Regions from separate parts of the Streptomyces sp. WI03-4A genome, predicted to be linked through region 1. Evidence: riboswitches for the same ligand, from Rfam matches in the RefSeq annotation. Region 1 holds a riboswitch; the other holds the start of a gene.
The links. A riboswitch is a leader RNA that binds a small molecule or an ion and turns the genes downstream of it on or off. The one in region 1 is predicted to bind cyclic di-AMP.
Positions count from the first base shown of each region.

Region 1 (5,371 bases):
GTGGTGGGTGAAGCGGTGGACGTCCTTGGCGGACAGCCGCGGGTAGGGCGCGAAGAAGCGGTAGTACTTCGACTCGTCCGAGACCTGCTCGTAGAAGCTGACCAGGCGGTCGGCGTCGTCGATGGTGATGGGCCGGATGCGCGCGGTGCCCCCGTCGCGCAGCACTACGTCCGCCTCCCAGTGGGCGGGGTACTCGTGCCGGTCCTGCCGGTCCGCCGGGCTCTGCATGGGCCCCAGAGTACGGCTCGCGTCCGACAGCGGCGCGAGGCAGTCTGTGGAGGACGGCCGGCCGGACCGAGGCCGCGGTCCGGCGACACACCGGAGCGGGACGCAGGACCGCTCCGGGCACGCTTCGCGATATGGGAAACTGGTCTAGACAACCCTGAGACAGTGAAGGGCAGCAACACATGGCTGAGCGCCGCGTCAACGTCGGCTGGGCCGAGGGCCTCCACGCCCGCCCCGCTTCCATCTTCGTCCGAGCCGCCACGGCCACAGGCGTCCCGGTGACGATCGCCAAGGCCGGGGGCAACCCCGTCAACGCGGCCTCCATGCTGGCTGTCCTGGGTCTGGGCGCCCAGGGCGGCGAGGAGATCGTCCTCGCCTCCGACGCCGAGGGCGCGGACGTCGCCCTCGACCGGCTGGCGAAGCTGGTCGCCGAGGGCCTCGAGGAACTTCCCGAGACCGTCTGAGCCGTATCCGGCGAAAGCCGCGTCGTCCCGTGCGGGCGACGCGGCTTTCGCGTTTGTCGAATTGCCGCGCGACATGAAGAGTGCAGCGGTATGGAGAGCGGCGGTGAATTCACGGCGTGCCATCGAAAGGGCGACGCCGATACCGCTCACGGAATATCCCCTTCTTTGTATACGGCGCCCGTGTTAATACCGCAGGCTCGGTGTGTTTACGGCATGTTGCGAGTTCCTCACACGCTCCGCGCGGGGGGCGCCCGGGGCGAGCCGCAGCCGGTGGGCGGGCGTCGCGCGCTCGGTGTGCAGGGCCGTGACCGCCCGCGCGCGCTCGCCGTCACCGCGGGCGACGGCGTCCACGATGGCGCCGTGCTCGGCCCAGGTCTCCTCCGGGTGGGGCGACGCCTCGACCACGTACATCCAGGCGATCTTGTGCCGGAGCTGGGTCAGCGTCGCGGTCAGCGCGTGGCTGCCCGCGGCCTGCGCCAGCGTCTCGTGGAACCAGCCGCCGAGCGAGCGCAGGTCCTCGCTGGTTCCCCGCCTGGCCCGCTCCTGGCCGAGCCGGACCAGGCCACGCAGCACCTTCAGATGGGCCTCGGTGCGCCGCTGGGCGGCCCGGGCCGCGCCGAGCGGCTCCAGCAGCAGGCGCATCTCCAGCAGGTCGGCGGCCTCCTGCTCGGTCGGCTCGGCCACGCAGGCACCGGCATGCCTGCGGGTCACCACGAACCCCTCCGCCTCCAGGGTGCGCAGGGCCTCGCGGACGGGGACGCGCGAGACGCCGTAGCGACGGGCGAGGACTTCTTCGGTGAGGCGGCTGCCGCGTTCGTGGACACCGGCCACGATGTCGTCCCGGATCGCCGTGCACACCGAGTGCGCCGGAATACGCATGACCGACCTCCGCCTCGATCCCCGTGACACGCCGACGAGGGACGCGCCTTTCCGTGACTCTATTGCAATGAGCCGGAATTTCCGACGGCAGGCCGGAATCCATGGATATTTTTTGGACAGCGGATGCGGTGGGCGGCGGGAAAACGGCGAAAGCCCCGGCGGGTGAGCCGGGGCTTTCGGAATGCCGTGCGACGGGGCGCCGCGCGCGGGAGGCGTCAGACGTTCACGCCGTGCTTGCGCAGGTAGGCGACCGGGTCGACGTCCGAGCCGTAGTCGGGGGTCGTGCGGGCCTCGAAGTGCAGGTGCGGCCCGGTGACGTTGCCGGTGGCGCCGGACAGGCCGATCTGCTGGCCCGGGACGACCTTCTGGCCCGCGCTGACACCGATGGACGACAGGTGGCCGTACTGGGTGTACATGCCGTCGGCCATCCGGATCACGATCTGGTTGCCGTACGCGCCGCCCCAGCCGGTGGAGACGACCGTGCCGGAGCCGACCGCGTGGACGGACGTGCCGCTGGCCGCGTGGAAGTCGATGCCGGTGTGGGAGCCGGAGGACCACAGCGAGCTGCTGGCCTGGTAGCCCGTGGAGACGTACGAACCGGCGATCGGGACGACGAACGCGTTCAGGCGCTTGCGCTCGGCCTCGCGGGCGGCGCGTGCCTTGGCCGCGCGCTCCTTGGCGGCCCGCTCGGCGGCCGCCTTGGCCGCGGCCTCCTCGGCCGCCTTCTGGTCGGCCGCCTGCTTCTGCGCGGCGGCCTGCTCGTCGATCTGCGCGGCGACGTCGTCGCTCACGGTGATCACCGGGGTGAGACCGGTCTGCTCGACGGGGCTCTCCGCCGCCGACGCCGGGCCGGCCGCGAGGGTACCGATGACACCGGTGGTGGTGAGGGCGGCGATGCCGGCCGCCTGAGCCGTGGTGCGCTTGACCCTGCCGGGCCTGCGGTGCTTCCCGGTGGCGCACATGAACGCCATGAAGTGGCTGGTCCTTTCCTTCCTTCTCGCCTACCGGGTTAGCTGACGGGTTCGGAGCAGGAAGGTCTCCTACGGACCCCCTCGCTCACGCGCGGGCGTCCGATTCACCCCAGGGACTGCGTTGGGTCCCCGGCTCCCCTGGCTCGCGCCGTGGGGGGACTCGGCGATGACTGCCCGGTGCCGCGGACGCGGCGCAGTGCCTGACGGACAGCCCCGAAGACGCTACGGCGGGCGACTTTCGATTCCCAAACGGATCGGGGTTTTTGTAGCGCATCCCACAGGTCAGACGGGCCCCCTCCGCCCCAATCCGGACATCTGGTCCGCGGTTCGGCAGGAGCCGGTGCGGCAAGGGCCCTGACGACCCGTCGGTCGTCAGGGCCCCACGCGCGCGTGGCGCGGCTTCGCCGCCGCTCGCCGCTACTCGGCGGTGACGACGGTGACTTCGCCGATGCCGAGCGCCTCGACGGGCGCCTTGATCTCGGCCGCGTCACCGACGAGCACGGTCACCAGGCGGTCCACCGGGAAGGCGTTGATGACCGCGGCCGTGGCCTCAACGGTGCCGGTGGCGGCGAGCTGCTGATAGAGCGTCGCCTGGAAGTCGTCCGGCAGGTGCTGCTCGACCTGGTCCGCGAGCGTGCTCGCGACGGCCGCCGCCGTCTCGTACTTGAGCGGTGCCACCCCGACGAGGTTCTGCACGGCGACGTCGCGCTCGGCGTCCGTCAGTCCCTCCGCCGCGAGCGTGCGCAGCACCTTCCACAGGTCGTCCAGCGCGGGACCGGTGTTCGGCGTGTCCACGGAGCCGCTGATGGCGAGCATGGCGGCACCGGTGCCCTCCGGCGTGGACCGAAGAACCTGCCCGAAGGACCGCACGCCGTACGTGTAGCCCTTCTCCTCGCGCAGGACGCGGTCCAGGCGGGAGGTGAGGGTGCCGCCGAGGCAGTACGTGCCGAGCACCTGGGCGGCCCACACGCGGTCGTGCCGGTCGGGGCCGATCCGGCCGATCAGGAGCTGCGTCTGGACGGCGCCGGGCCGGTCGACGATGACGACGCGCCCGGTGTCGTCCGCGGTCACCGGCGGCACGGGCCGCGGCTGCCCGGGGGTACCGGTCCAGGCGCCGAGGGTGTCGCCGAGCAGCTCGTCCAGGTCGGTGCCGGTGAGGTCACCGACCACCACCACGGTCGTCGTGGCGGGGCGGACGTGCCGGTCGTAGAAGGCGCGCACGGCCGCCGCGTCGATCTTCTCGACCGTGTCCTCCGTGCCCTGGCGCGGGCGCGACATGCGCGAGGCCGCCGGGAACAGCTGCCGGGAAAGCTCCTTCGCGGCCCGCCGGGAGGGGTTGGCCAGCTCGTGCGGGATCTCGTCCAGGCGGTTGCGGACCAACCGCTCGACCTCGCTCTCGGCGAAGGCGGGCGCGCGCAGCGCGTCGGCGAGCAGGCCGAGGCCCTTGGCCAGGCGGGAGGCCGGGACCTCCAGGCTGATGCGGACGCCGGGGTGGTCGGCGTGCGCGTCCAGCGTGGCGCCTGCCCGCTCCAGCTCGGCGGCGTACTCCTCGGCCGAGTGCTGGTCGGTGCCCTCGGTGAAGGCCCGCGCCATGATCGTGGCGACGCCGTCCAGGCCGCTCGGCTCGGCGTCCAGGGGCGCGTCGAGCATGACCTCGACGGCGATGACCTGCTGGCCGGGGCGGTGGCAGCGCAGCACCGTCAGGCCGTTGTCCAGCGTGGCGCGCTCGGGGGCCGGGAACGCCCACGGCCTGGCCTCGCCCGGCTGCGGCTGGGGGTGGAAGTCCATGGTGGCGAGCTCGGTCACTTGGCCGTCTCCTCGTTGTCGTTGCCGGCCTCTACGGTGGCCTCCGATTCCGGGTCCTCGGGGACGTCGGCGTCCTCGACGGTCTCGGGCGACTTCGGCTCGTAGACGAGCACCGCGCGGTTGTCGGGCCGCAGGCGGGCCTTGGCGACCTCCTGGACCTCCTCCGGAGTCACCTCAAGGACGCGCTTGACGGCGGTGAGGGCGAGCTGCGGGTCACCGAACAGGACCGCGTAGCGGCACAGTTCGTCGGCGCGGCCGGCCACGGTGCCCAGCCGGTCAAGCCACTCGCGCTCCAGCTGGGCCTGGGCGCGCTCCATCTCCTCGGGCGTGGGGCCCTCCTCGGCGAAGCGGGCCAGCTCCTCGTCGATCGCGGTCTCGATGACCGGCACCTCGACGTCGCCGGAGGTCTTCACGTCCAGCCAGCCGAGCGAGGGCGCGCCGGCCAGGCGCAGCAGGCCGAAGCCGGCCGCGACGGCCGTACGGTCGCGGCGCACGAGCCGGTTGTACAGGCGGGAGGACTCACCACCGCCCAGGATCGTCAGCGCCACGTCGGCCGCGTCCGCGTCGCGGGTGCCGTCGTGCGGGAGCCGGTAGGCGGCCATCAGGGCGCGCGCCGGGACCTCCTCCACGACGACCTCGCGCAGCTGCTCGCCGATGACCTGCGGCAGGGAGCCGTCGCGGGGCTCGGGCTTGCCGTCGTGGGAGGCGATGGACCCGAAGTACTTCTCCACCCAGGCCAGGGTCTGCTGCGGGTCGATGTCGCCGACCACGGAGAGCACCGCGTTGTTGGGCGCGTAGTAGGTGCGGAAGAACCGGCGCGCGTCCTCCAGGGTGGCCGCGTCCAGGTCCGCCATCGAGCCGATCGGCGTGTGGTGGTACGGGTGGCCCTCCGGGTAGGCGAGGGCGGTCAGCTTCTCGAATGCGGTGCCGTAGGGCACGTTGTCGTAGCGCTGGCGGCGCTCGTTCTTGACGACGTCCCGCTGGTTCTCCATGGACTCGTCGTCCAGGGCGGCGAGCAGGGAGCCC
Region 1 is NZ_JARAUO010000003.1:231,883-237,253, forward strand. Features, by position in the region: gene PV343_RS05895 (GNAT family N-acetyltransferase) at 1-228, opposite strand, end outside; gene PV343_RS05900 (HPr family phosphocarrier protein) at 408-689, shown strand; gene PV343_RS05905 (GntR family transcriptional regulator) at 873-1,568, opposite strand; gene PV343_RS05910 (M23 family metallopeptidase) at 1,784-2,539, opposite strand; cyclic di-AMP (ydaO/yuaA leader) riboswitch at 2,553-2,715, opposite strand; gene PV343_RS05915 (M16 family metallopeptidase) at 2,957-4,345, opposite strand; gene PV343_RS05920 (M16 family metallopeptidase) at 4,342-5,371, opposite strand, start outside.

Region 2 (5,371 bases), on a different contig from region 1:
TCACCTGCGACGTGCGGACCTACTGCCTGGGCCAGGCCGCGTCGGTCGCCGCCGTGCTGCTCGCGGCCGGGACACCCGGCAAGCGGTTCGCCCTGCCCGGCGCACGGGTCGTCCTGGAGCAGCCCGCACTGCGCGAACCGGTCGAGGGGCAGACCGGCGACCTGCTGATCCAGGCCCGGGAACTGGTCCGGGCACGCGAACTGATGGAGGAGATGCTGGTCCGGCACACCGGTCGCACCGCCGGGCGGGTGCACCAGGACCTGGAGCGGGTCCTGGTGCTCGACGCGCCGGGCGCACGGGCGTACGGCCTGGTGGACGGTGTGGTCCCGGGACGCAGGGACACGCCCGGCACCGGGCACGCGGGGTGAGCCGCCGATGCTGCCACCGGAACTTCCGCCGCTGCCCGCGCTGACCAGGGCCGAGGGCGAGCTGATCGACTGTTACCTCGAGGCCGTGGACCTGCTGGGCCGGATCAACCCGGCCCAGGACGGGGACACCTACCGCGGGCTGCGCGCGGCACAGGCCCTGGTGCGCAAGGCGGTCGAACTGCGCGACGCGCTGACCCTGATGCACCAACGGGGCGAGACGGAGCTGCACGGGGACACGCTGGCACGCGCTTTGCGGGTGCTCGACGGCGAGCGCCGCACTGCGCGCGTCACGCTCCCGCCCGACTGCGTCGGCTGATCCGGACGCATCTCCGGCCCGTACGGGCCCCGTTGTCGACGGGCCGCGCGTGCGCGGCTTGAAACGGCCCGAACGACGTACCCCCGGCCGGCGTATCTCCGGAGCTTTTTTCGGGCCTTCCGACTTGCGCGACAGGGGGGTTCCGGACCCCCTCTCGGGTGCTCCGCCCCAGGTCCGAGGCTACGTGCGGGTTCTGACGGTCGTTCGAACACAGCCCTGTCCACCCGAACGGGTGAGTGGTGAGTAACGCCACAAATTGCCGTTTGCGTTGGGATTTTCCGACTCCTGTGAGTGAAGATCCGTGTCTGACGACAAGCCCCCGCCACCGCGGCGGGGCGGTCCGGGCGGACGCCGAGTCCTGCCGCCGCCCGGATGACCGGTCGACAGGAGTGGATCGGCAGGAGTGGAGGACCCGAGCAAGACGGGTCGCCGGGACGGACGTTCGTCGCAGACGGACGGTCGTGCCGAGCAACCCTTGGGGTGAAGCCGCGACAACGCGGCCGGGCAACTTCGCCAGCCCGAATCCGACAGGTCATCCTTCACAGGCGGCTGACGAAGGGTTGCGCATGACTGCGCTCAATCGTGTCCCGTCGCTCATGGCCCGGGCCGGTACGGCCTCGGCCCTCACGCTTGCCGCCGTGGGCGGCTCGATCGCGGTGCCGGGCCTCGCCACCGACGCCTCCGCCGCGACGCTGGCGACGAAGGCGCTGCAGATCGCCGCGTCCAAGAAGGGCGCCCCGTACGCCTGGGGTGCCACCGGACCGCGGCGGTTCGACTGCTCGGGGCTGACGCTCTACTCGTTCAAGAAGGCCGGCAAGAAGCTGCCCCGTACGGCCGCCCAGCAGTACAACAAGACGCACCACATCTCGGCCAGGAGCCGCAAGGCCGGCGACCTGGTGTTCTTCCACTCGGGGTCCAGCGTCTACCACGTGGGCATCTACGCCGGTAAGAACAAGATCTGGCACGCGCCGAGGACCGGGTCGGTGGTACGGCTGGAGAAGATCTGGACCAGGAGCGTCTGGTACGGCCGGGTCAGCTGACCCTGGCTCAGGGCAGGAGCGGCTCCGCGACGGGGCCGCTCCGAGCACCGTCAGCGCCGTCCCGGCGCCTCCCGCGGCCTGCGGGCGGCCCAGGGCGGCGCTCGGACGTTCAGGCGTCACGGAGGTCCCTGGACGGCCTCTCGGCGGGCTCCCAGGGCTACGGCTCCTGCTGGCCCGCCGTGGTGACCGGTTCGGCCGGGATGCTCCAGGGCAGTTCGATGGACACCGTCTTGCCGCCCTCGCGCGTGGGGCGGATGCGCAGTTTGCCGCCGCACTCCGCGGTGAGCCAGCGGATGATGACCATGCCGCGCCCGTTGTCCTGCTGGACGGCCGCGGGCAGTCTCTTCGGGAAGCGTGGATGGCTGTCCGTGACTCCGATGCGCAGGTGTTCGTCACGGTCCAGCGCGATGTCGACCGTGAAGGTGGGTGACTGGCCGAAGGTGTGCTGTACGGCGTTGGTGGCGAGTTCGGAGACGATGAGCCGCACGGTGTCGGCCACGTCGGTGTCCGACGGCAGGCCCCACTCCGCAAGCGTTTCCACCACGTAGGAACGCGCCGCGGAGACCGAGGCGGGATCGCTCGGCAGAGTGACGGATGCTTCCAGATGGTCTGCCATGGCGAGGTCGTCCCTTTCCCACGGGACCGCAGTCCGACGAGGAGCGGATGGTTCGAGTACGGTCCCGGACTGGTGCTGTTTCGCCAGACTGCCATCACCGGGCCGGTCGGGGGAGCGATCCACCAAGATATGCATATATCTGTCGCTCAAAGCGGTGAACTCTGCGACGCGAGACCGTATATGGGCGGCCCGGAAGGAGTAAGGAGTTGCCCATGCAGAACGGTCCCGCGGTGCGGCGCCGCAAACTGGGCGCCGAACTGCGCACGCTGCGCACCGGGGCGGGGCTCACCAGTGGCGAGGCGGCCCGTCTCGTGGGCTGGCACCAGTCGAAGGTGAGCCGTATCGAGACCGGCGCCAGCGGGGTGAAACCGGCCGATGTGCGGTTACTGCTCGACGCGTACGGGGTGCGGGAAGGACAGCGGCGTGAGCTGCTGCTGATGCTGGCGGGGGCCGAGGAGGCCGGTGGCCGCAGCCGGTGGTGGCACGCCTACCGGGGGATCCTGCCGCCCACCTACCGCGATTTCATCAGTCTGGAGTCACAGGCGAGCGGGATGCGCACCCTGGAGACGACGGTGGTTCCCGGCCTGCTGCAGACGCCCGAATACGCGCGTGCCGTGACCCGCGCGGCCGTCGGCGGCGTGGACGACGAGCGGCTCGACGCACTGGTCGAGGTGCGGCTGGCCAGGCAGGACGTGCTGCGGGCCGATCCGCCGCTGGAGCTGAGCGCCGTACTGGACGAGGCGGTGCTCAGACGTGAGATCGGCGGGCCCGAGGTGATGGCGCGGCAGCTGGAACGGCTGCTCGAGGCCGCTCGGCTGCCCCAAGTACGGCTCCAGGTGCTGCCGTTCGGCGCGGGGGCGCATGTCGGTCTCACCGGGCCTTTCGTTATCTTCTCATTTCCGAGCACTTCTGATCTGGATGTGGTTGTTCTCGACCAGTTGACGAGTAGCCTCTACCTGGAACGGAAAGAAGACCTCAAGGCCTACGCGGAGGCCTTCGACACCCTTCGGATCCACGCCCTTTCCCCCCAGGACTCGTTGGATTACATCGCCGGGATAGGTGACGGCGCGTAAGGAGGCACCATGACTGCACTGCCTCGGAACGTCCCTGCCAGTACCGACCTGCACGACGTGCGCTGGCTGCGCAGCAGCTACAGCACGGGAGCGAACAACTGCGTGGAGACGGCCCGGCCGCGCTCCGGTCCCTGGGCCGGACTGCTCGCCGTGCGCGACTCCAAGAACCCGTCCGGGCCCGCGCTGCTCTTCTCAGCGGGGAGCTGGGTCGGCTTCACGGCCACGCTCCACTGAGCCCGCCCACTGTCAGCCGACTGACCCTTACCGATCTCCGCCGATCGTGACCGGTCCTGACCGATACCTATCGGTCAATTCCGATCACACTCGCGCGATGCCCGGCCGTGTCACGCCGACTCATGGTCGTGTTTCGCCGATCACACGTACAGCGCGTTCGATCTCGGCCCCGGACAGGTCCGCGCGGGCGGTCAGCCTCAGCCGTGAGATGCCGTCGGGCACGGAAGGAGGACGGAAGCAGCCCACGGCCAGGCCCGCAGTGCGGCAGTCGGCCGCCCAGCGCACCGCCTGCTCCGGGGACGGAGCCCGCACGGAGACCACCGCGGCGTCCGGACGTACCGCCTCGTGTCCCGCGGCGGTCAGCCGTGCGTGCAGTTCCGCGGCGACCGCGCGGGCCCGCGCGGCCCGCGCCGGTTCGCGCCGCAGCAGCCGGAGCGCCGCCAGCGCCGCCCCCGCGGCGGCCGGGGCGAGGCCCGTGTCGAAGATGAACGTCCGGGCCGCGTTGACCAGATGATCGATCACCCGGGCCGGACCGAGCACCGCACCGCCCTGGCTGCCCAGCGATTTCGACAGCGTGACCGTGACCACCACGTCCGGCGCGCCCGCCAGGCCGGCCGCGTACGGGGCGCCCTGGCCGCCGTCTCCCAGCACACCCAGGCCGTGGGCGTCGTCCACCACGAGACCGGCGCCGTGCTCCCGGCACACCTCGGCCAGCGCGGCCAGCGGAGCCGCGTCCCCGTCGACGGAGAAGACGGTGTCGGAGACGACGATCGCCTCGCCCTCGTGCGTGCCGAGCGCCTTGGCCACGGCCCGCGGGTCGGCGTGCCCGACCACCTGGGTGGCGCCCCGGGCCAGCCGGCAGCCGTCGATGAGGGAGGCGTGGTTGCCGGCGTCGGACACCACGAGCGATCCGTGCGGGCCCAGCGCGGTGACGGCGGCCAGGTTGGCGGCGTAGCCGGAGGAGAAGACCAGGGCCGCCTCGAAGCCGCAGAAGTCCGCCAGCTCGCGCTCCAGCTCCGTGTGCAGCTCGGTGGTGCCGGTGACCAGCCGGGAACCGGTGGAACCGCCGCCCCAGGTCCGGGCGGCGGCGGCCGCGCCCTCGGTGACCTCGGGGTGGTGCGCCAGGCCCAGGTAGTCGTTGCTCGCCAGGTCCAGCAGCGGCGAGTCGGCGGGGCGCGGGCGCAGGGTCCGTACGAGTCCCGCGCGGCGCCGCGCCTCGGCCTGCTCGTCGATCCAGCCGAACGCCATGGGTCCTCCGGGCTTTTGTAGGTAGCGGACAGACACTAGCGGCACGCCCGGCCGCCCACGGTGTGGCAATACCCACACGTCGAAGTGCCACTGTTGTGCAAACTCTCCTTGGCCCGGAGCGGCCCCGTAGGACAGGATCGGCTCTCATGGACCTGCTGAACACGCTGGTGGACAAGGGGCTTCGGCGCGAACTGCCGACCCGCGAGGAAGCTCTGGCCGTACTGGCCACCTCCGACGACGACCTGCTCGACGTGGTGGCCGCGGCCGGCAAGGTACGCCGGCAGTGGTTCGGCCGACGGGTGAAACTCAACTACCTGGTCAACCTGAAGTCCGGCCTGTGTCCGGAGGACTGCTCCTACTGCTCGCAGCGGCTCGGCTCCACCGCCGGCATCCTCAAGTACACCTGGCTCAAGCCCGACGAGGCCTCGCAGGCGGCGGCCGCGGGCCTGGCCGGCGGGGCCAAGCGGGTCTGCCTG
Region 2 is NZ_JARAUO010000001.1:469,960-475,330, forward strand. Features, by position in the region: gene PV343_RS02195 (ATP-dependent Clp protease proteolytic subunit) at 1-368, shown strand, start outside; gene PV343_RS02200 (hypothetical protein) at 376-684, shown strand; cyclic di-AMP (ydaO/yuaA leader) riboswitch at 1,118-1,248, shown strand; gene PV343_RS02205 (C40 family peptidase) at 1,251-1,724, shown strand; gene PV343_RS02210 (ATP-binding protein) at 1,882-2,340, opposite strand; gene PV343_RS02215 (helix-turn-helix domain-containing protein) at 2,553-3,413, shown strand; gene PV343_RS02220 (DUF397 domain-containing protein) at 3,423-3,647, shown strand; gene PV343_RS02225 (8-amino-7-oxononanoate synthase) at 3,768-4,895, opposite strand; gene bioB (biotin synthase BioB) at 5,042-5,371, shown strand, end outside.
Region 2: it holds a riboswitch for cyclic di-AMP, as region 1 does, so the genes downstream of both, PV343_RS02205 (C40 family peptidase) here and PV343_RS05910 (M23 family metallopeptidase) in region 1, are expected to answer to the same signal.